Regions from separate parts of the Anaerostipes faecis genome, predicted to be linked through region 2. Evidence: predicted binding sites of a transcription regulator. Region 2 holds the regulator's gene; the other holds the start of a gene.
What was found. The regulator NrdR, encoded in region 2, represses ribonucleotide reductase genes. The targets are predictions, from matches to a motif close to CACAANATNTTGTG.
Positions count from the first base shown of each region.

Region 1: a site for NrdR is predicted at 8,252-8,265, ahead of nrdD (anaerobic ribonucleoside-triphosphate reductase). Genes of this name have one in related genera too.

Region 1 covers NZ_CAJSYK010000005.1:41,094-52,875, reverse strand. Annotated here, with positions in the region: gene QGT46_RS05150 (LytTR family transcriptional regulator) at 192-1,001, opposite strand; gene QGT46_RS05145 (MATE family efflux transporter) at 1,231-2,583, opposite strand; gene rplA (50S ribosomal protein L1) at 2,657-3,349, opposite strand; gene rplK (50S ribosomal protein L11) at 3,530-3,955, opposite strand; gene nusG (transcription termination/antitermination protein NusG) at 4,033-4,581, opposite strand; gene secE (preprotein translocase subunit SecE) at 4,597-4,794, opposite strand; gene rpmG (50S ribosomal protein L33) at 4,822-4,986, opposite strand; gene nrdG (anaerobic ribonucleoside-triphosphate reductase activating protein) at 5,084-5,575, opposite strand; gene QGT46_RS05110 (hypothetical protein) at 5,587-5,979, opposite strand; gene nrdD (anaerobic ribonucleoside-triphosphate reductase) at 5,990-8,110, opposite strand; gene QGT46_RS05100 (hypothetical protein) at 8,318-8,851, opposite strand; gene QGT46_RS05095 (GerAB/ArcD/ProY family transporter) at 8,832-9,890, opposite strand; gene QGT46_RS05090 (spore germination protein) at 9,871-11,394, opposite strand; gene QGT46_RS05085 (GntR family transcriptional regulator) at 11,480-11,782, opposite strand, start outside.
Region 2 covers NZ_CAJSYK010000032.1:7,750-19,531, forward strand. Annotated here, with positions in the region: gene QGT46_RS15215 (YifB family Mg chelatase-like AAA ATPase) at 1-1,479, opposite strand, end outside; gene nrdR (transcriptional regulator NrdR) at 1,555-2,004, opposite strand; gene QGT46_RS15225 (YlmC/YmxH family sporulation protein) at 2,111-2,356, opposite strand; gene QGT46_RS15230 (RnfABCDGE type electron transport complex subunit B) at 2,474-3,268, opposite strand; gene rsxA (electron transport complex subunit RsxA) at 3,282-3,857, opposite strand; gene rsxE (electron transport complex subunit RsxE) at 3,870-4,571, opposite strand; gene QGT46_RS15245 (RnfABCDGE type electron transport complex subunit G) at 4,573-5,184, opposite strand; gene QGT46_RS15250 (RnfABCDGE type electron transport complex subunit D) at 5,177-6,127, opposite strand; gene rsxC (electron transport complex subunit RsxC) at 6,141-7,457, opposite strand; gene QGT46_RS15260 (glutamate-5-semialdehyde dehydrogenase) at 7,715-8,956, opposite strand; gene QGT46_RS15265 (DUF896 domain-containing protein) at 8,981-9,190, opposite strand; gene proB (glutamate 5-kinase) at 9,212-10,066, opposite strand; gene nrdG (anaerobic ribonucleoside-triphosphate reductase activating protein) at 10,241-10,738, opposite strand; gene nrdD (anaerobic ribonucleoside-triphosphate reductase) at 10,739-11,782, opposite strand, start outside.

The DNA of each region.
Region 1 (11,782 bases), on a different contig from region 2:
ACCCCTCAGCAATGAAGGATCTTCTTATTATTACCGTTATGTATCTATGCCTGTTAAAACTCCGATGTCATCTGTTTTCCCAAAGACCCTGCAGTTTTGTTACAATGCTTATCTTTTACTATATCGGGGTTTTGTTGTATTTTCAATCATATTCTGCCAATGACTGCTCAGGACAAGTCAATAACCAAATATTATATATAAATTTCGTTTTGTCTCTGGTTCACTGCGCGCAGAACCTTTTCTTTGATCTCCCTGTATTTTTTCTCAGGAATCGGAAGCTCAATTCCCTGGCTGATCGCCAGCTGGTATCTCTTAATTCCGGTAATATATCTGCTGTTGACAATAAAACTTCTGTGCGTTTTTATGAAACCTTCTCCGACTTTTTTCTCCAGATCGGATATAGATTCCCTGGACAGAATATCCCTGTTCAGACAATGGATCACACTGTCTGTATTTTCTGCTTCTATATATACAATGTCTTTATTCCTTATAACATAAGTCCGATCATGTTTCCCGTAGGCAATAAGGCGGCTCCGATTTTGGCTGAGCAGTTTTTTAACATATTCATATGTCTCTGTTCCCATCGAGTGAGAAAAACGTTCATTATTTTTCTGGAATTCAATCGGATTTGATACATGAAAATGAAGCAGCTTAAACTTCTGCCCCTCTGTCTTCCATATAAGAGTAATGCGCTGAACTGCACCTAATATTTCACCCCTTCCCTGTGAAGCGGCAACCTTCATACACCCTGCTACAATAAAAATATCATCACTGTTTGCAACTACCTGAAATTCTTTTTTAAGAATATCACATCTGGGCACATCAAAATTTTTAATGTATTCACAAACCTGTTCATAGCCTTTGATACACTGTCCGTCCGCGGCTCCGATCCACGTTACATCCGGATGAAGTTTTTGGATTAAATTATTCGAATCCTGATGATAAAAGCTTTCAATTACTTGCCTGGTTAATTCTTCTGCCTGATGATAAATTGAGATCATATCCAGTCCTCCTTTACGTTTCCGCGGAAGCATTACTCCCGCACACTTAAGTCAATCGCCTGTATTCTCTCTTTTCCATTATATCACATTGATCATTTTGTTAAGTCCCCGGTTAAGTATCATAAAATAAAAAAATATGTACATAATAACATTGTGCACAGTGATGAAATATACTCTGTGGAAAGACAGTAAAAAGGCCGGGACTCCGCTTCCCCGGTCTTTTTACTGCTCATATATATTTTTTCTGTGCCCGTTTCCCGAACCACACCGACACGCTGGTCCCTATCACCCATCCGATGGGCCAGGCAGCCCATATTCCTACAGCACCAAACGGAACTGACAGCACATAGGAAAGGGATACCCTCGCGATCAGATCGGCAAATGTGGAAGCCATAAATCCTTTCATTTCACTCATGCCCCGGAGCATTCCGTCGCAGACAAATTTTACACTGACCAGCGCAAAGAACGGAGCATTGATCCTCAGAAAATCAACCCCCACTCCCATGCTCCTGACTGCCTCTGCAGAGTTTCCGGAAAGAAACAGCCCCATTGCCTGACGGCTGAAGACCAGACAGAGAACAGAAAATACTGCGGCCATAGCCACAATAATTTTAATCCCGGCATTTGTGCCTTCCTTTGTTCTCTCCCATTTCCCGGCGCCAGCATTCTGAGCTGTAAAGCTTGAAACTGCATTGCCGATAGTTCCAAGTACCGAAAGGATAAAGATCTGTATTTTAAATCCTCCCGAATAGCCTGCCACGACCACAGACCCAAAGCTGTTGATCCGTCCCTGCACAAACAGCTGTCCCACCGATACAAAAGACTGCTGCATAATGCTTGGAACCGCGATCCATGTCATTTTTTTTAGAAGAAGAGGACTGAATCTCTGATAGTTTCCGGCCTGTATTTTGGCATTCTTTTTAAATACCGTCACCACGGCCAGAACAGAGGCAATACCCTGGGCTATAAAGGTAGCCCATGCAACTCCTGCGACACCCATGGAAAACGTGGTGACAAACAGCACATCCAGAATGATGTTCAGCACCGATGAAAAGATTAAAAAGATCAGCGGTGTGATAGAGTCACCCAGCGCTGTAAAGATTGCATTTGCCCCGTTATAAAGCATCAGGAACAAGATGCCCATGATATAAATCCTCAGATACAGGGCCGAATCTTCAAATATATCGGACGGGGTGGACATGGCACTCATCATCCACCTGCATCCCACCAGCCCCAGCACCGTCAAAATAACACTCATGATCACGATTGTGATCACCGCCGTGGAAATACAGCTTTTTACTCTTTTATATTTTTTGGCTCCGAAAAAGCCGGATATGACAACATTAATTCCCATGCCGGTCCCCACGGCTATGGCAATAAAGATGACTGTAATAGGCTGGGACGCGCCTACTGCTCCCAGTGCATCGACTCCAATGAACCGGCCGGCCACAATGCTATCCACAACACTGTACACCTGCTGAAATATCATACTGAGAATCATAGGGAGCGCAAATTTTCCGATGACTTCAAATGGTTTCCCTACCGTTAAATCCTTCATATTTTCCTCTCTTTTTGCACGCATGGCACACAATTTACTGCATTCAAAAACCCCTCTATAAATTTAGAGGGGTTTGTCATAACTTTAACTATTTTATTTAAGCAAACTTGCCTGTGTCAATTTTAACTCCAGGTCCCATTGTAGAAGTGATTGTCACATTCTTAAAATACTGACCTTTTGCTGCTGACGGTTTTGCTTTGATAATAGCATCTATTAACGTCTGGAAGTTGTCCGCTAACTGTTCTTCTGTAAAAGAAGCCTTACCTACCGGTACATGAATGATATTGTTCTTGTCCAGTCTGTATTCGATCTTACCTGCTTTGATATCTTCGATCGCTTTTGTAACGTCCATTGTTACAGTGCCGGCTTTCGGGTTCGGCATTAATCCTTTTGGTCCAAGATCACGACCTAAACGTCCCACGATACCCATCATATCCGGTGTTGCAACTACTACGTCAAAGTCAAACCAGTTTTCTTTCTGGATCTTAGGAATCAGTTCTTCTGCTCCTACATACTCTGCTCCTGCTGCCTTTGCTTCTTCTGCTTTTGCATCTTTCGCAAATACAAGAACACGAACTTTTTTACCGGTACCATGAGGCAGTACGACTGCTCCACGGATCTGCTGATCTGCCTGACGGCCGTCTACTCCGAGACGGAGATGTGCTTCGATCGTCTCATCAAATTTGGCATTCGCTGCTTTTTTTACTACAGATACTGCTTCCTTTACGTCGTACAGTTTCGTTCTGTCAACTAATTTGGCAGCCTCTGCATATCTTTTTCCTTTTTTCATTCTAAAAATACCTCCTGTGGTCATATCGGGAGCAACCCTCCCACTTTCTAAATTTAAGGAAGTTACACTCGACTAAGCGTTCAGGCTTCGTCTTCGACTCGCCTTCACTGAGTCTCGGTAACGGCTTTCACACTAAATTCGGCCTGCGCCTCTGGCTTGCCCTCATTAAGTGTTTAATGCCTATTCCTCCACTTCGATTCCCATGCTTCTTGCTGTTCCTGCAATCATGCTCATTGCAGCTTCGATAGATGCAGCGTTTAAGTCTTTCATCTTTGTCTCAGCAATCTGCTGTAAATCTGCTTTGGATACTGTTGCGACTTTCTTTCTGTTCGGCTCTCCGGACCCGGACTGGATCTTGCAGGCTTTCTTTAATAAAACTGCTGCCGGAGGAGTCTTTGTCACAAAGCTGAAACTTCTGTCCTGATATACTGTGATCACAACAGGAATGAGCAGGTCTCCCTGATCTGCAGTCTTTGCATTAAATTCCTTTGTGAACTGTACGATATTTACACCGTGCTGACCAAGTGCAGGTCCTACCGGCGGTGCTGGTGTTGCCTTTCCTGCCGGAATCTGAAGTTTAATATATCCTTCTACTTTCTTTGCCATAATCGTTAACCTCCTGATGATTGTGGTAATTACGGGAGATATCCCTCCCACCTTGTTACGTGCAGAGGTTTTGTCATTTACTCTGCTTTTTTGATATCTAAGAAATCAATCTCTACTGATGTGGCACGTCCAAACATCTCCACCTCGATGGTCACTGTCTGTTTGTGCTCATTTACTACGGTAACTGCACTTGTCGTACCTTCCCAAGCACCGGAAGTAACAACAATGATATCACCTACTTCAACATCAATATCAATTCTTTCCTTCTTAGGCGTTTCTTCGTTTGTACCGCCCACGTTGATTCCCAATGGCTTCATCTCAGCCGGTGTCAATGGGACCGGTTTGGAGCCAGGGCCTACGAATCCTGTCACACCTCTGGTGTTTCTGACAACATACCATGTATCGTCGTTCATCACCATGTGGATCAGCACGTATCCTGGGAACATCTTCTTGGAAACCTGTTTTTTCACACCATTCTTCAGTTCCGTTACGTCCTGAAGCGGTACCCGGACTTCTAAAATCTGATCTTGAAGCTTGCGGTTCTCGATCGTCTTTTCGATATTTGCTTTTACTTTATTCTCATATCCGGAATAGGTATGAACTACATACCAATTTGTTTCTGCCATATGCTCTCCTTACCTTTACCCTACTAACATCTTGATTCCATATTGAAGTCCCAAATCCAGAACAGCAATAATCATACCAATGATAATAGCACACACGACCACAACGCCGGTTTCTTTGGCAATGCGTTCTTTAGAAGGCCAGATGATTCTTCCGAATTCTGATTTCAATTCTCTGAACCAGCTGGTTTTGCTTGATTTGCTGGTATTCTTCATGTTCTCACTTCCTTAAATAAACGTGCATTACTTAGTTTCTTTGTGTAATGTGTGTCTTTTACAGAACTTGCAGTATTTCTTTGTTTCCATACGTTCCGGATGTGTTTTCTTATCCTTCATCATATCATAATTACGCTGCTTACATTCTGTACATTCTAATGTGATTTTTGTGCGCACAACTTCCACCTCCATTGTTTTTAAAATAAGGCATAAAAAAAAAGACCTCTTCCAACGCTAAAGTCTAGCTTACATATTGTATCATGGAAGAGGCAGGCCGTCAAGCCTTGTTTTATCTTATGTACAGCACTTTTTTCATTTGTTCCAGCGACTTTTTCACATCGATCACCTTCTGGTTGGAACTTCCTCTCCATTTGAGGGCAGTGTCCTTTAAGTCTTCCTCAAAACGACCGTCCACCAGAACATCTGTATTTTTTACGGCATCCAGAGTATAGACTTCATCCCACAGAAAACCTGTATACATCCATATGGTCTTTTCCGGAAACTTTTCTCTGACCTCTTTGACCAGCTGTTCTACCGGCTCCCGGTTCTCAGGGTGCAGAGGATCTCCTCCGCTTAACGTCAGACCGCTGATATAATTTTTGCTGAGCTCTTCAAACAGTTCTTCTTTTGCCGCCCGGTCAAACTCCAATCCGCCATGGATATCCCAGGTGACCGGATTGTGGCAGTTTTTGCACTGATGGGTACATCCTGACAGCCATAAGACAACTCTTAAACCGTCCCCATTCAGCATATCGTCCTTTGTAATGTTGTGATACCTCATACTTCCCACCTCTATGCTAATATCATCCAAAGCCCCGCCGCTGCAAAGACCAGAAACGGCAGGAGCCGCTCTGTCCCAAGTAAAGACACAAATGACTGCGGTATAAAAATTTCCTTTGGATCTGAAGGGTCCAGGAGCACTTCGGTCTCCCGGCCTTCTGCGTATTCTTCTTTTTCCCTGTATTTATACAGCCTGAGAACCGAACTGTACTCAATGCCTTTATATGTATAAGTAAAGACAGGATTTTTCATTTTTAAATTCAGATAATTGACATATGGTTTCTGCCCGGTGCAGACAGCCCGCACTTTCACAGAATACCGCCGTATGTTTAAAAATTGTTTGACCACAGGCTGAATCAAGATTCCTGAACCGATTACTAAAAGTACTGCACCAATATAAACCATGGCAGCCTCCCTACATCGACTTACGGTCGGCGATCTCCGCCATCTTTGCGTCATTGAGCCTCGTGTCTCCCTTGACTCTGGAATAAGACAGATAACCGTTCATGCGGTCGATCTTGGTCAGATTCCTGCTTCCGCAGACCGGACACACATCCATTTCCAGCTCCTCATGCCCGCAGTCGTCACAGTATGACAGGGATAGATTCACCCCTTCATAGTAACCCAGGTCCATGGCACGCCTTACCAGCGTCCGTATAGCGTCTTTATTGTAGCTGATCGGATACTTCACGTACTGGATCTTTCCGCCGTTGCATTTTTCCCAGAAACGTCCCTCTAAGTTCTGTTTCTCGATCGGCGTCAGATCTTCGGATACATGGCAGTGAAAAGAGTTGCTCACATATTCCCGGTCAGAGACATTTTCGATCACACCGTACTTTTTTCTGAACTGTTTCACCTGAAGTCCGCAGAGGTTTTCTGCCGGTGTTCCATAGATCGCATACAAATGCCCGTCTTCTTTCTTAAACTTAGTCACCTCACTGTTGATGTACTCAAGGACTTCCAGTGCAAATGCGCCGTCCTGAGCAATGGATTTTTTGTTGTGCAGCTGCTGAAGTTCATTGAGCGCCGTGATCCCAAAAGATGCTGTGGCAGACTCAAGCAGCGGCTTGATCTTGTCGTGAAGTCCCAGATGTCCTCCCAGGAAGCCTCCCTCACAGTAAGCCAGAGGATTTGTGGATGCCTTCATCTCTCCCAGATAATCGTAGGTCCTTCTGTGGAGCTCCCTGATCAGATTCAGATAATAGTCCAGCACTTCATAGAAGTCACGGCTTTCCTGCTTTGCCTTTGCATAGATCATCGGCAGATGCAGACTTACCGCCCCGATGTTAAAACGGCCCACAAAGACCGGCTTGTCCTGCTCGTCCAGAGGCTCTGCCCCTCCCTTTTCATACCAGGGAGATAAAAATGCTCGGCAGCCCATAGGGCTTACGATCTTTCCATATCTTTTATACATGTCCGGGACATATCCGTCCCCTGTAAGGCTCAGCCAGTCGGGATACATCGTCTTGCTGGAACAGCGGATGCCCGCTTCAAACACATCCTCCAGTTCTCCGCCGGGTCCATGGAGATTTTCATCGTAGAGAAATACGATCTTTGGAAACAGCACCGGTTTTTTATGTCCTTCTTTTCCCTGTCCTCTTCTCCTGACATCCAGCATCGTAATCGTTGCCATCTTTGCAAACCGGCCTGTGCCGGTTCCTGCGGTCACTGTGATAAAAGGATAGTCTCCGCGGCTGGAAGAAACACTGTTAAACTTATATTCAAGTCCCTGGAATCCCTGACAGAATTCTTTCTGCACATCCTTGAGGGACTCGGTCTCTGCCCGCTCTCTGGAAAGGCCGAGGGCTTCATACTTTTCAATGCCTTTTTCATAAGACTTCTCGGCATACGGTTCCAGGATCAGTTCAATATTCGGCACCGTAAATCCGCCATACTGCTGGCTGGCCGCGCTCAGCACGATGTCTCCTATGACGTCAAAGGCCACATCCAGTGTCTTTGGTTCATTGTACCAGAGATTCCCCATCTCAAAGCCGCCTTTTAACACGGCCTCCACATCAAACAGACAGCAGTTCATCGTATCTCTTCTGGCTGACATATCATGAATATAAATGTACCCGTCCCGGCAGGCCTGAATCTCTTCTGTCGTTAAAAAAAACTTCTGATACAGAGACTTGTTCAGCTCATTAAAGATGAGACTCCGCTTCGTTGACACAAGGGCGCTGTCTGTATTGCTGTTCTCTTTGTCTCCTATGTACATGATGGACTGGCTTTTCTTATACACATCATCCAGCATTTCCACAAAATCCTGTTTATAATTCCGGTAGTCCCGGTAGCTTTTGGCCACGTCGGGATTTACCCTCTCCAGAGCCCCTTCCACCACATTGTGCATCTCCGTAATATGTACTTCCGCCTTATTAAGCTCGTCCACTCTCCCATTGACAAACCCACAGATCTCATCAATCTCATCTTCCGTAAATTTCACAAGGGCACGGTAGGCGGATTTATTTACCGCCGTCACCACCTTCTGAATATTAAAATCCTCTTTTGTTCCGTCCTTTTTTACTACCCGTATCATACTCTCTCCTCCCTGACTGTTCCCAGAGCATCGTCCTGCCTGCGGCATATCCCGCTGAAAGCAGGAGACACCGCAGGCAGGGGACTCATCGCTATTTTCTCAATCAAATTACTATATATTGTTTGATATGATCTTTTATTCTACTATATCTTGTGTGAATGTATCCATCTTACCATCTCATCCAATACAAGTCAAGGCTGATTTTTGTCACTTTCTGCCGTAAATCCTGCCAAGGCTCAGATCCTTGGGCTTTTTCACTTTCGGAGAACTTTCAATGCCTTTGGCCATGTATTCACCAAAGGAGACAGGCAGCTCCTTCTCGATCGAAAAAAGCTCTTTTAACTGTTTTTTACTTTTAAGAATCAGTACGGATTTTGCGATTTCCGAATGATTTAAAAGCTCCTCTATCATAGTATCATCAATCTGTCCGTTGGTAAATACAATCACCTTTAAATGCCCAAAGTTTAATTTTTTCGGCTGGGTTCGCTCAAAACTTTGGTTTGTCTCATTTAAAGACCTGCCTGAATAAACCACAGACTTGGACGGCACGTTCGTTCCCTGGTTATCCTGAGCCTTGGAAAAATCTGCACAGGAATAATCGATCAGATATCCGTTCTCTGTCTTTTCGATGCCCATTGCCAAAACATAGCTGCTGTCCTCGATGTCCCCGGCTTCTTTGCAGCCCGTAAGTGCCGCTGCTGTGACTGCGGCCATCAAAAGGCTAATGATGATCTTTTTCATGGGTGCCTCCTCTCCGTTCCAGCCAAAACAAAACTGCCGGAATTAAAATGCCCAGCAATAGATTTGCAAAAAGGAACACAGAAATATAATTTTCCCAAAGACGGATCATAGGGATCAGAAATCCAGTGGTCAAAAACAGTCCGCCGTAAGAAATCCACCTGCCCCATTTCTTTTTCCCCGGAAATGTGTTTTCAAAACTCCAGTTTCCATAAAACAGGTATCCGCTCAGCACACAAAAGACTCCAACGATCCAGAATGCGATCAGGAAAATGTCCAGCCTTGCCATGATCCCTCCCGGCATGGCTACATTCTGGGCCATGGAGATCACCGGAAACGGGTCTCTCCTGATCATCCGAAGACCCAGGCTTCCCGCCGTGGCGGCAAACACTCCTGCCGATAAAATGATAATTCCAAGTAGCGTCCTCTTATTTATTCCCTTTTCCTTCATATGCCCCTGATAAAACCACACCAGTTCCATAGGATGAAACAGTGCGAGCACATACAGCCCGCCCATCGCCAGATTCTCCGGTTCAAACTTCCGGATCAGGAAGGGTTTCATAGAAAATTCCGTGGTACTGAGAAGAAGGATAAAAATAAACGGGATCAGGATAAACCAGAACAGCCCTTCCATGACTCTCGCTCTGTCGTCCAGCCCCTCCCCGTTCATCCGGAAAGCCAGAAAAATGATCGGCAGTCCGATCCAGTAAATATTCATATACGGCAGAAGGAACACCCTGGCTAAGATCAGCATATATGCATAAAAAAATGCGGCGTTTATAAAAAATCTCACATAATAGAGAAAGGAAATCACCCGGTGCTTTTTTAATACCTCTTCCATGGTCAGACTGCCTTCTGCTTTTTGTACAAGCCACGGATAGCAGGCCGCGGCAAGGGCCCCAAGGAGCACCGTATAAAGCCCTGTTTCACCGGATTTCAAGGCAGATGCCTGGGGAAGGAACATGCCCACTCCGCAGAAGGTTTCCAGAAGAAAGATCCTGCTTCCCTGCTTTTTAGAAATTTCAAGATTCGCCGTCCACATGATGTTTCCTCCTTCCCTGGCGTTTTTTCGCCCCGTCCTTTGTAAACCATGGCCTGAAAATCATACGCCTGATAGGCAGGCGCACCATATAATCCTCCCAGGGGTCCGTTTCTTCCACCGTGGCTGATACGGTCGGAAACAGATACGGGATTCCATAGCTCTGAAGCTTCATCAAATGGATTGCAATCGCAAGGAATCCGAGAAAGAATCCATAAAGACCCCATATGGCACAGACGATCATAATAGAAAATCTCAGCAGCCGGAATACCCCCGAAAAGCTTTCATTTGGTATAGAAAACGATGCGATGGCTGTAAAGGCTACAACAATTACCACGATCGTGCTGACAATATTGGCATCCACCGCTGCCTGTCCTACGATCAGCCCTCCTACAATGCCTATGGTGCCGCCCAGCTGTCCCGGAAGGCGGATACCCGCTTCCCTTAAAAGTTCAAACGCAAGTTCCAAAAGCAGAACTTCCACGACGACAGGGAAAGGCACTCCCTCCCTGGCCGACACAATGGACAGCATAAACGGTGTGGGAAGAATTTCCGGATGATAATTTGCAATGGAAATATAAAATCCCGGCAGCCCGATGGCAATAAAAGAAGAAATATATCGAAGGATTCTGGCAAATGTGGCTACTTCCCACCGGTTATAGTAGTCATCACTGGCCTGAAAAAAAATATTCAGCGTCACCGGCAGCACAATGACCTCCGGAGAATTGTCCACCACGAGCACAACTCTTCCCTCCATGAGCCCGCTTGCCGCCTTGTCCGGCCTCTGAGTCAGCTGGTACTGGGGAAACGGAGATTTGCTGTCCTGCTCCATGAGCTGTTCCAGCATTCCGCTGTCAAAAATTCCGTCAATATTCAGTTCATCCAACTGTTTTTTTATCTCCTTTACTACCTCATCTTTGGCCAGATCCTCGATATACATAAGCGCTACATCTGTTTTGCTCCTTGTTCCGATCCTAAGCTGGACAACCTTCATTCTCGTATCCCTGACCCGTCTTCGGATCAGTGCCGTGTTGGTCCTGAGACTTTCATTAAAGCTGTCCTTCGGACCGATCATGGCTACTTCCCTGTCGGCTTCCTGCACTCCTCTGGTAGGGAAAAACTTGCTGGATATAAAAATCCCCTGATCAAGCCCGTCAAAAAACAGTACTGTATCTCCTGATAAAACGGCCGTGACAACTTCATCCATTGTCGTGACCATCTTCCGGTCTGCACTCTCAATCACCCAGGAGGTCACAGACTCTTTCAGAGGGTGAAGAGGGTCTGTGAGGAGAGGTTCCAGTACATTTTCCTGGATCATGTCGGCTTTGGCAAGCCCGTCCGTGTAGATCACATACATTCCCGTGTGTTTTTTCTTCCCGACGTAAAACTTCTTCTTTACAATATCATTGCAGTCTGAAAATACCGCTTCGAGATAAGCAATATTCTGTTCCAGATCCTTTGATATTACACCTTTCATTTTGTGATTTTTATCATGAAATCGATCCATTTTTTCACACCACCTTTGAAAGTAGTATGAGCAAAAAAAAGAACTCTATGCGTACGCACAGAGTTCTGTCTGAAAGTCCTCAGACCTATTTTTCTTCTTCCTGGATCTTTTTGATCACCGTCTCTTCCTGATTGTCAATATGACGTTTCATGATCTCTTTCGCCCTCTCTTTGTTCCCGGCGAACATGGCTTCCACCAGTTCCTCGTGTTCTTTGAGAAGGACCGCATGATATGCCGTATCCTTGACATATTCCAGACGGTAGCGGTAAATCTGTTCTCTCAGATTGTTGATGATCTGGATCAGCCTCTTGTTCTGAGTCGCCTCGAAGACGGCATCATGAAATTCCACATCACAGTCTGCGATCTTAGGATTGTCATCCGTCTGGAT
Region 2 (11,782 bases):
GCGCAGAGACAGTGCCTCTATAAGATGTCCCTCCCCGATCCCGCTTTTCTGTTCCATTCCGGCAATCGTTTTTGCTGTCCTCACAATCTTATGAATACCCCGCATAGAAATATGATGTTTCTTTTGTTCTTCTTTTAAAATTCTTCGGCTTTCTTTGGACAACGGACAGATTTTTTCTAAGTCCTCTGCCTGTATCTGACCGTAATAAGAATACGGAGTATCCGAGAGTTCTCTCTGTTCCTCCCTGATATGTTCCAAAACCCTGCTGCGGATGGCAGCCGAATTTTCAGTCTCGGCGTCCATTTTCTTTGCCTCCTGTCCAACTGTGAGAATCAGATCAAAACGGTCCAGTATGGGCCCTGAAAGTCTGTGATAATAGGACCGCTTTTCACCCGCACTGCACCGGCATGCCTCCGGAGTAAAGCTGTTGCCGCATGGGCATGGGTTCATGGCCGCTGCAAGTAAAAAGTCCGCAGGCATGGTATAGTCTCTCCCAAGCCTGTTTAAAATAATCTGCTTATCTTCCAGCGGCTGTCTCAGGGCTTCAATGCATTTGGCGTCAAACTGTGCCAGTTCATCCAGGAACAGGACACCTTTGTGGGCAAGTGTGATCTCTCCAACTTTTGGAACCGCTCCCCCACCGATCAGCGCTCCCCTGGATATGGAAGAATGAGGTTTTCGGAAAGGCGGACAAAAATCTTCTGCCTCCCGGTGGACACCGGCCGCCTGATACAGAGCCTGCACCTCCAGATATTCTTCCTCGGATAAACTGTTCATGATAGAAGAAATCCGTTCAAGCGCCATAGTCTTGCCGCATCCTGGAGCTCCGATCAGAAGAATGTTATGCCTCCCGGTTACGGCGATTTCCAGAGCTCTTTTTAAGAAAGCCTGTCCTTTTATTTCTGAAAAATCATGACACTGGCTGTCAAGGATCATCCTTTTTTCCTTAAAATGATATGGAAGCACACACCCGCTTCTGAAATAGTCCACGGCATCGGAAAGATGCTTTACCGGAACCAGTTCCACATCTCTGATATGTACAAGGGATTCCATATCATCATAGGGAACCATGAACCGCCGGATGCCCTGCTTTCTCCCTTCCATGATGATGGGCAGGCACTGTCTGATCCCATGGACACTGCCGTCCAATCCCAGCTCTCCCAGGAGACAGATGGGCGGTTCTTTGTTAATTGGAATATAATTGAGACCGGCCATAACGGCCGCTGCGATGGGAAGATCAAATGCGGTTCCTGTCTTTCTGATGTCGGCAGGAGATAAATTGACGGTAATTTTCATAGGAGGGAGCGGACAGCCCAGAGCCCGCAGTGCGGATTCCACCCTGTGCCTGGATTCTTTTGCTTCATTAGAAAGGCGGCCTACCATAGTAAAGTATGGGAGACCGCTTCTTAGTTCCGCTTCGACCTGAATGATACAGCCTGCGGCGCCTGAAACAATGCCGCTTAACATCGAACAAAACATAAAGCCTCCTTCTTCTCCGGAAGCCTTTCAGCTAACAATATACTGTATCTTATCATATTTTCTATTTTTTTACAACTATTTCAGCAATTTTTTCAGTTCACTCATGAAGGTGTTCACATCTTTGAACTCTCTGTATATAGCGGCAAACCTTACATATGCCACCTCATTCAGTTCCTTCAGCTTGTCCATGACGATTTCTCCGATCAGGGAACTCTCCACCTCGCGCTGTCCGAGATTATAGATCTTTGTCTCGATCTCATCTACAATCTGATCTATCTGTCCCATGGATATAGGCAGCTTGTGGCAGGACTGTACGATACCCGCCTTGATCTTGGAGCGGTCATACATCTGTCTGGTCTTGTCCTTCTTGATCACAGACAGCGGTTCTGTCTCGATCTTTTCATAGGTCGTGAAACGCTTGCTGCAGTCGTCACACTGTCGTCTTCTCCGTATAGAGTTATTGTCTTCCGAATGTCTGGAATCAATGACTCTGGAATTTTCACTTCCGCAATAAGGGCACCTCATTTTTCTACCTCCCGGGCTATGCTTTTCTTTGTACTCTTTTGAGAGGCAGAACACGTCTGCCTCAAGACTTTCCATTCGTTAAAGGAAGTATATCATTTTTTCCAGATCACTTCAAACATTCTTTTTCATTAATATCCACCAATACAGTGTCACAGCCGATTCGAATGATCTTCTTATATGGAATATAATAAAACTCTCCTTTTGTAAAACATAGGATCTTTGTCGCTTTTGGAACGATCAGACATAAAATCTGACCTGACGCCAGGTCAAACTCCAGGTCGATTACACATCCCAGTTTATCTCCGGTCCGGCAGTTGATAACATCCTTTTCCCTCAACTCTAAAAACTTCATGAAACGCCACCCCAGAAAAATAGTTATAATAGTGTATGCCCCAGGAAATAAAATGTGTCAAAAAGGCTGTATCCTCCAGTCAGATACAGCCTAATGATCTTTATATAATTCACTTTATTATACAGTAATGATTTTTTTCGGACACTTCTTGGCACAGAGTCCGCAGTTGACACATTTCTCATAGTCTATATGAGCAATGTTATTTTCTACGGTAATCGCTCCAAGCTTACATTCTTTCGCACAGAGCCCGCAGCCGATACATCCGGCTTTGCACACGGACATGACGTCTTTTCCCTTGTCTTTAGAATTACACTGCACTAAATGCTTCTTGTCGTAAGGAACCAGTTCAATAAGTCCCTTCGGACAGATATCGGTACATTTTCCGCAGCCGATGCACGCTTCTTTGTCAACATACGCAATACCGTTGACGATGGAGATTGCATTCTCAGGGCACACCTGGGCGCAGCTTCCGAATCCCATACATCCGAAAGAGCATGCTTTGGGCCCCTCTCCGGGTACGTTCATGGCTTCCACACAGCTCATCTGTCCTGTATATTCGTATTTATTTGATGCTTTCTCACAGGTCCCCGCACACTTTACGAATGCCACCTGTTTTACGAAGTCACCGGCTTCCACACCCATGATGGCACCGATTTTTTCTGCCGCCGCAGGCCCGCCTACCGGACAGGCATTGACCGCAGCTTCTCCGTTCGCGATCGCTTTTGCAAGCCCGTCGCATCCGGCATATCCGCAGCCTCCGCAGTTGTTTCCGGGAAGTTCTGCGCGGACTGCTACTTCTTTTTCATTGACCGGAACCTTAAACTTCTCAGAAGCGATTCCCAAAAGAATAGCAATGACCAAACCAATGCCTCCGACCACGACGGCCGCGAGGATAATTGCTGTAATATCCATTTTTGCTACCTCCCTATATGATTCCTGAGAATCCAAAGAAAGCGATAGCCATCAGCCCTGCCGTGACAAGAGTGATCGGCATTCCTTTGAAAGATTCCGGGATGTTGTTGTATTCTAATTTCTCGCGGATACCAGCCAGGATCACGATGGCGATGGTAAATCCGACAGCCACTCCAAATCCGTTGACTACACTGGTAATAAAGTTGTAATCATACTGAACGTTATTCAATGCAACACCGAGCACCGCACAGTTGGTAGTGATCAGCGGAAGATATACGCCTAAAGACTCATAAAGAGCCGGCATAGATTTCTTTAAAAACATTTCCACGAACTGAACCAATGCCGCAATGACAAGGATAAATGCGATCGTCTGAAGATATTCCAGATGAAACGGTACGAGTATGCCCGCATAAACGAAATAGGTAACCGCTGAGGCGATTGTGATGACGAAAATAACCGCAGCGCCCATTCCGCCGGCAGTTTCTACCTTCTTGGATACACCAAGGAAAGGACAAAGGCCTAGGAACTGGCTCAATACTACGTTATTAACTAATGCCGCACCGATTGCGACTAATAATAAATTTGACATTGTTCATCCCCCCTATTTGTCATCCACACTGTTATCGAAAAACCGGCTTCCACAGGCACCGTTTCCGCAGCTTGCACAGTCGCCGCAGCCGGAAGCCTGAGGCTCTCCTGCTTTTTTCGGTTTCTTGTTTCTTACCTTATTCTGAACTGCAACAAGGCAGGCCAGGACAAAGAATGCTCCGGGGGCCAGGATAAAGATCGTGATCGGCTCATAAGCAGCCGGCATGATCTTTGTGCCAAAGATCGTACCTGCACCGAGGAGTTCACGGAAAGCTCCGATCACAGTCAGTGCAATGGTAAATCCCAGTCCCATTCCGACACCGTCGAAGAAAGAGAGAACTGCCCCGTTCTTAGATGCAAAGGATTCTGCGCGTCCCAGGATGATACAGTTTACTACGATCAGAGGAATGTATATTCCAAGGCTTGCATTCAGTGACGGCACATATCCCTGCAAAAGGAACTGTACTACCGTTACCAGAGATGCAATGATAACAATATAGCCCGGAATACGGACCCTGTCAGGAATAATATTTCGCATGAGTCCAATGATCAGATTGGAAAACATTAACACGGCCGTAGTGGAAAGTCCCATTCCTGCCCCGTTGATGGCGGATGTGGTTACCGCGAGGGTAGGACACATACCGAGCATTAAGACGAAAGTAGGATTTTCTTTGACAATACCGTTGATTAAACGTTCTATCGGATTACTTTTCATCTCAATTACCTCCTTTCAATGTATCCATTAAAGCAACACAGCTGTTGACCCCGCTTGTTACCGCACGGCTGGTGATCGTGGCACCGCTGATGGCATCGACCTTTGCGTCGTCATTCTTGCCGGAACCGTCTTTTACGACTTCAAACTGCTTCGCTTTTTTATCTTTGAAGTTACTCTTAAATTCATCTTCTTTTGCCTTCATACCAAGACCTGCGGTCTCACTGATCGTCAAAGTCTCATATCCGTTGACCGTACCGTCATTCTTGACACCGACGGAGAGGGTGATATCTCCGCCGTACCCGTCAGGGTTTGTCACGGAGAATACATATCCAAGACCTTTTCCGTCCTTATCTACTGCTTTGGCAATCTCACTGACCGTATTCTGGCCCAAATTCTTTGCCTTCAAAACTTTGTTTATCTCTTTTTTATTAAGCTTCACTGCCTCAAATCGATCTGCGTCTTTGAACACAGCCTTGTATGCTTCCTGTTTTGTCTTTTCTTCCTGCTTTGCAATCGGATCTTTGGTCACGTTGTAAACGAATCCAAGGATCAGTCCGGCAGCCAGAGTGATGATAAATAATTTAATACAGTCGTTTACTAAACTTTTATTCATTGTCTTTGCCTCCTTTTGCCTTCACAATTCCAAACGGAGTAGGAACCGTAATCTTTTCAATCAGAGGAACAACCAGGTTCGCAATGATAATAGAGTAAGAAACCCCCTCTGCCATCGGTCCGAACAGGCGGAAAATACCGGTCAGCAGTCCGCAGAGGACACCGAAGATGATCTTTCCTTTGGAAGTGATCGGCGAAGTTACATAGTCCGTTGCCATGAAGATCGCACCGAGCATCAAACCGCCGGCAAAAATCTCAGATGCCATATAAGTAAGATCGAAGCCATGTCCTCCAAAAAGCAGTACGAAGACAGCCACCGTCGCTACATAGATGCATGGGATCAGCGGTGAGATGACTTTCTTTAATACCAGGTAGGCTCCTCCCAAGAGGAGCAGGACGGCGGATGTCTCTCCGATCGTTCCCGGGATAAATCCTGTAAAGACATTTCCGAGGTCTACACTCTTTCCTGCCTTCAGCAGGGCAAGAGGAGTCGCAGTGGTGACACCGTCATATGTAAATGTAGTCATTCTTGCCGCAAAAGAGATCATCAGAAAACAGCGGGCTCCCAATGCCGGGTTCATAAAATTCTGCCCCAGGCCGCCGAAAACTTGTTTTACGACAATAATGGCAAAAAGGCCGCCGAGCACCGGCATCCAGAAAGGAACACCTGCCGGCAGGTTCAGCGCAAGCAGGAGTCCGGTCACAGCCGCGCTCAGATCGCTGACGGAAACTTTTTGTTTCATTAGCTTCTGATATATATACTCAGCAGCCACACAGGTGACAATGGAGACCGCAATGGTCACAGCCGCAGATGCACCGAAGATATAGATACCAAAAACTGTGGCCGGGAGTAATGCAAGGATTACGTCCAGCATAATGCTTTGTGTTGAGCTTTTGTCCCTTACGTGCGGGTTTGCTGAAACACGATATAATGTTTCGTTCATATGTACCTCTCCTTTACTTCTTTCTACGATTTGCCAAGACCTGTTTGCGTCCTGTCTTCATTGACTGTGCCAGGTTTCTCTTCGCCGGACAGATAAAAGAACAGCATCCGCATTCCACACACTCATCTCCGTGGAGTGCCTCAAATGCTTCAAAGTTATTGTTATCTGCCAGTACGGACAGTCTCGCCGGCATTAACTTCTGAGGACAGACGCTGACACAGCGCCCGCAGTTGATACAGTTGCTCGGCTCTACGGCAGACACAGGGTCCTTTGTAAATGCAAGCAGAGAAGAAAATGTTTTGACTGCCGGAACGTCGGTAGTAAACATGGCCATTCCCATCATCGGACCTCCGGAGATCACCTTCTCAGGCTGTCCCTTAAATCCACCGGCTGCTTCGATCAGTTCGTTGACGTTGGTTCCCGTGCGGACTAAAAGGTTTTTAGGGCTCTCAACCGCATCTCCGGTCACCGTTACCACACGGCGGAACAAAGGTCTTCCCTCTTTTACCGCTTCCTTGACAGCAACAATCGTTGCCACGTTGTCCACAATACATCCTGCATCTGCCGGAAGCATACTGGAATTGATGGCTCTTCCCGTAGTCGCATAGATCAGGGAACGCTCCGCTCCCTGCGGATATTTTGTCTTTAACTCTGCAACCGAAATTCTTGCATCTCCTTTGACACAATCGCTGACTTTGGCAATGGCATCTTTTTTATTGTCTTCCACTGCGATGATTCCTTTTGCCTTCGGGAACAAGTCAAGAACAATGTTAAGACCTTCCACGAGGACTTCCGGAGTCTCCATCATGATCCTATAATCTCCGGTTATGTAAGGCTCACACTCCGCACCATTGACAATGATGTACTCGATGGCATCCGGATCTTTCGGAGCCAGCTTCACATGAGTCGGGAAACCTGCCCCTCCGAGCCCGACGATCCCTGCGTCTTTGATCGCAGCGAGAACCTCGTCTCTGGTCATATCCTGATACGGCTTTGCTTTAAACTCCGCTTCTTTAAATTCTCCGTCGTTTTCTATTACAATTGCATTTACTTTTGCCCCGGCGGGAGTCACTCTCGGCTCGATTGCTTTCACCGTACCCGAAACAGAGCTGTAAATATTGGCAGACACAAAACCGCCTGCCTCTGCAACCTTCTGTCCCGCCAGTACCTGATCACCTTTTTGTACGATCGGTTTCGCAGGTGCCCCGATATGCTGGCCGACAGGTAAAACAACATCTCCTTTAGGCAGATATTCGGTGATCGGAGAATTTTTTGCGTATTCTTTCCCGTCATCCGGATGAACTCCGCCGCTAAATGTAAACAATGCCATTTTTAAGCCTTCCTTTCTCTTTTCTTTAATTTCCATATCTTTAATGATAAATTGTTTAGCATGCAAAATCAACTTTCGACATTTTTTTCACAAATGAAATCCCATAAAATAACACACATCTCACTAAAATCTTTTCATTCTTTTACTTTTTTCATCTTTTTGCACAGAAAAAGAAACAATAGCGCTTTCTATATGTGAAATAATTATCAATCTAAAAGGAGTCCCCGATCCTGAGAACTCCCTCTTTGAAGTTTTATCTAATGCCTGATCTGTCCATTGCCATAAATAATAAATTTGGTAGTCGTCAGCGCATCGAGTCCCATCGGTCCCCTTGCATGGATCTTTTGGGTGCTGATTCCGATCTCGGCTCCAAAGCCGAACTCGAATCCATCGGTAAATCTCGTGGAAGCATTTACGTAGACTGCAGCCGCATCGATCTTCTCCAGAAACTCCTGGGCATGGGAATAAGAATCTGTGACGATCGCCTCGGAATGTTTGGTATTGTAGCGGTTGATATGTTTTACCGCCTCATCAAAGCTGTCCACGACCTTTACCGAGATAACGGCATCCAGATATTCGGTTCCCCAGTCTTCTTCCGTCGCCCGGATCACCTGGTCACTGACTGCCATGACTCTCTCGTCTCCTCTGACCTGCACTCCCTTTTTCAGCAATGCCTCTACAACAGCCGGAAGATGGGTCTGTACAACATCTTTATGTATGACCAGAGACTCGCATGTATTGCAGGTTCCAAGCCTCTGAGTTTTTGCATTGACCACGATATCGACAGCCATTTGGGGATCTGCATACTCATCGATATAAGTATGGCAGTTTCCGGTTCCTGTCTCGATCACGGGAACCGTGCTGTTTTTCACGACACTCCGGATCAATCCGGCTCCGCCTCTTGGAATGAGGACATCAATATATTCATTCATCTGCATCATCTTTGTGGCAGTTTTCCGGCTGGTATCTTCCAGGAGCTGAATGCCGAATACCGGCATCTTTTTCTTGGCTAATGATTCCTGGAGAACTTTAGTAATCGCAAGATTAGAATGTATGGCGTCGCTTCCGCCGCGGAGCAGGCAGGCGTTTCCTGTCTTAAAGCAAAGAGCAAACGCATCCGCAGTGACATTGGGACGGGATTCATAGATAATCCCCACAACGCCCAAAGGCACGACCTTCTTTCCGATCAGCAGTCCGCTTTTATTGGGCTTCATCTCGGTGACTGCCCCGATGGGATCTTCCAAGTCCGCCACCTGTCTGAGTCCTTCTGCCATACCTTCGATCCTGTCAACCGTCAGAGTCAGACGGTCCACCAGTGCCTCCGACATCCCGCGCTCCATGGCTGCTTTCACGTCTTTTACATTCTCCGAAAGAATGTAATTCTGGTTTGTCACAAGCTGGTCTGCCGCTTCCCTGAGCAGCTCGTTTTTGTCATTCATGGGCGCCTGCGCCAGAACGACCGACGCTTCTTTTGCCTGTCTTCCTAATTGTTCTAACATAACAACCTCCCTTCTATCTTTATCTCAGTGCTTTCCCTTTGGCTTCAGCGGAGTCACACTTCCGTCCTCATTCTTTATGCTGATATGATTCAGCTGTCCGCGCAGATTTGCCCGGACAGACTGGATATATTCTTCTCTCAGCTTTTTCTGCTCCTTCTTTTCCTTCTCTGAAAGCCCGATGGACTTTTCCAGATGATATAATTCATTGATTCTTCTGATCTTGTCTTCGTTCATACTATTCCTTTCCAGTCAAAATTATGAGTTTAAATACGGACATTCCGTAAGATATTTCCGAAAATTAAAATGTTCTCTTTTATGGGCTAAGAAAAGCGTTCCGATCTCCCTGCCCCCGATAATTCTGTTCAGGTCATTTAAATCTCTGCTGTTTGCTATGACCATATCGGCCCCGCAGTCTGTCACAATATTTGCAGCTGCGATCTTTGTGGCCATGCCCCCGGTTCCCACCTTGGTCACAGCTCCTTTTGCCATGTTTTCGATCTCTTCGGTAATCACGGGTACTTCTGATATAAGTCTTGCTCTTTTATTTTTATGCGGGTCGTCCGTATATAATCCGTCTATATCCGTGAGAAGAATCAAAAGATCTCCTTCTACTACCGCAGTGACCACGGCAGATAAAGTGTCATTGTCTCCGAACTCAATTTCTTCTGTGGAGACGGTGTCATTTTCATTTACGATAGGAATGATGCCCAGACTCAGCAGCTGGTTAAATGTATTTCTTGCATTGAACCTGCGCATATCGTTCAACATCGTCTCTTTTGTGATGAGGATCTGGGCAGAGCCCTGATTGTATTCAGCAAACAGCTTTTGATAGATCATCATCAGCTGTCCCTGTCCCACGGCAGAGCAGGCCTGCTTCATCGGAAGAGATTCCGGGCGTTCCTTTAGTCCCAGTGCTTTATAGCCGACCCCGATCGCTCCGGACGATACTAATATCACATCTTTTCCGCTGTTGTGAATATCTGTCAGGACACGGACCAGCTTTTCAAGCCGGAATAAATTTAGCTGTCCTGTCTTCGGATGTATCAGGGAAGAAGTCCCTACCTTAACTACGATCCGCTTCTTATCCTTTAGTTTTTCTCTGTTTTCCATAATGCTGAAGTCCTGTCCTATTCCCGCTGAGCCTCGGTCAGCGCAGTTTATGATTATTGTAGCCTCTTTCTAAAAAAAAATCAACGTATTATCACCGAAAAATCGACACGAAAAATTGATTTAGTTAAAAACCCAGAAGAATCTGACTATATCAGAATTCTTCTGGGTTTTTAACTAAACATCAAGAAGGATTACATCTTCACTTTCCAGTGATGCTTTCACGTCAATGACTCTTTGATTACTGCTTCCCCGGAATCTTAAATTTAAATCCTTTTTTTCTTCCACAAAAGGGCCGTCCACTAAAACATCCAGATTTTGAAGCACCTCCGGATCAAACTCCATGATTTCTTCAAACAGATAAGAAGAATACATCCAGATATTTTTTTCCGGACAACGCTCTTTGAGCTTCATCAGCAATTCCCTGACCGGACGCCGGTTTGCAGGCTCCATAGGCTCTCCTCCAAGAATCGTTGCCCCGGCTATATGCTCTCCTGCTGTCAGTGTTAAAAATTCTTCTTCCGTTTCTTTATTCCATTTAAGGCCGCCCTCAAAATCCCATGTTTCCGGGTTAAAACAACCCTTACACTTCCTCGTGCACCCCTGTACAAACAGAGAGGTCCTGATGCCGACTCCATTGGAAATATCGATCTTCCTGATCTGTGCGTACCGCATTTAGTTCACCTCTTGCACCTGGTTATCCAGATGGACAAACCGTTCTCCGATCTCCTGGGTACGTCCCTTGTTCCAGAAATTATCTCCCAGATATCCGCAGGTCCTGCGGCATACGTTTAAAGTCTTGTGGCTTCTGTTGCCGCAGTTCGGACAGTACCACTCATAGTTCTCATCAAGAAGGATTTCCCCGTCAAATCCGCATTCCTGACAGTAGTCTGACTTTGTATTGATCTCGGCATACTGAATGGTATCGTACATATAGTCAATCAGAGCAGACAGCGCTTCGGGATTCTGATTCAGGTTCGTTACCTCCACGTAACTGATCGCCCCGCCTGAAGAAATGCTCTGGAACTTTGCTTCAAATCCAAGTTTTTCAAAGGCATCGATCGGTTCAGTCACGTTTACATGGTAAGAATTTGTAATGTAATCTTTATCCGTGATTCCTTCCACAACACCAAACCGTTTCTTTAAGCTTCTTGCAAACGTATAAGTCGTAGACTCTGCCGGAGTTCCGTACACGCTGAATCCAAGTCCGGACTCTGCCTTCCACCGGTCACATGCTCCCCGGAGACGCTCCATGATCCTGACAGCCAGTTCATCGCCTTCCTCCGTCGTATGACTTTTTCCGAGGAGGGAAAGAACACACTCGTACAAACCGATGTATCCAAGGGAAAGTGTAGAGTAGCCGCCTTCCAAAAGCTTATCGATCGTTTCGCCCGGCTTCAGCCTTGCGATGGCTCCGAACTGCCAGTGGATCGGACTCACATCTGACAAGGTACCTTTCAGGCTCTCATGCCGCAGCATCAGCGCTTCCCGGCACAGGCTCAGGCGTTCGTCGAGGATATTCCAGAATTTCTCCATATCCTGCTCCGCAGACAATCCCACATCGGCCAGGTTAATAGTCACGACTCCCTGATTAAATCTGCCGTACCATTTATAATTGCCCTCTTCATCTTTCCATGGAGCCAGAAAGCTTCGGCATCCCATACACGGGAACACTTCCCCTTTGTAATTCTTCTTCATGATCTTTGCCGAAATAAAGTC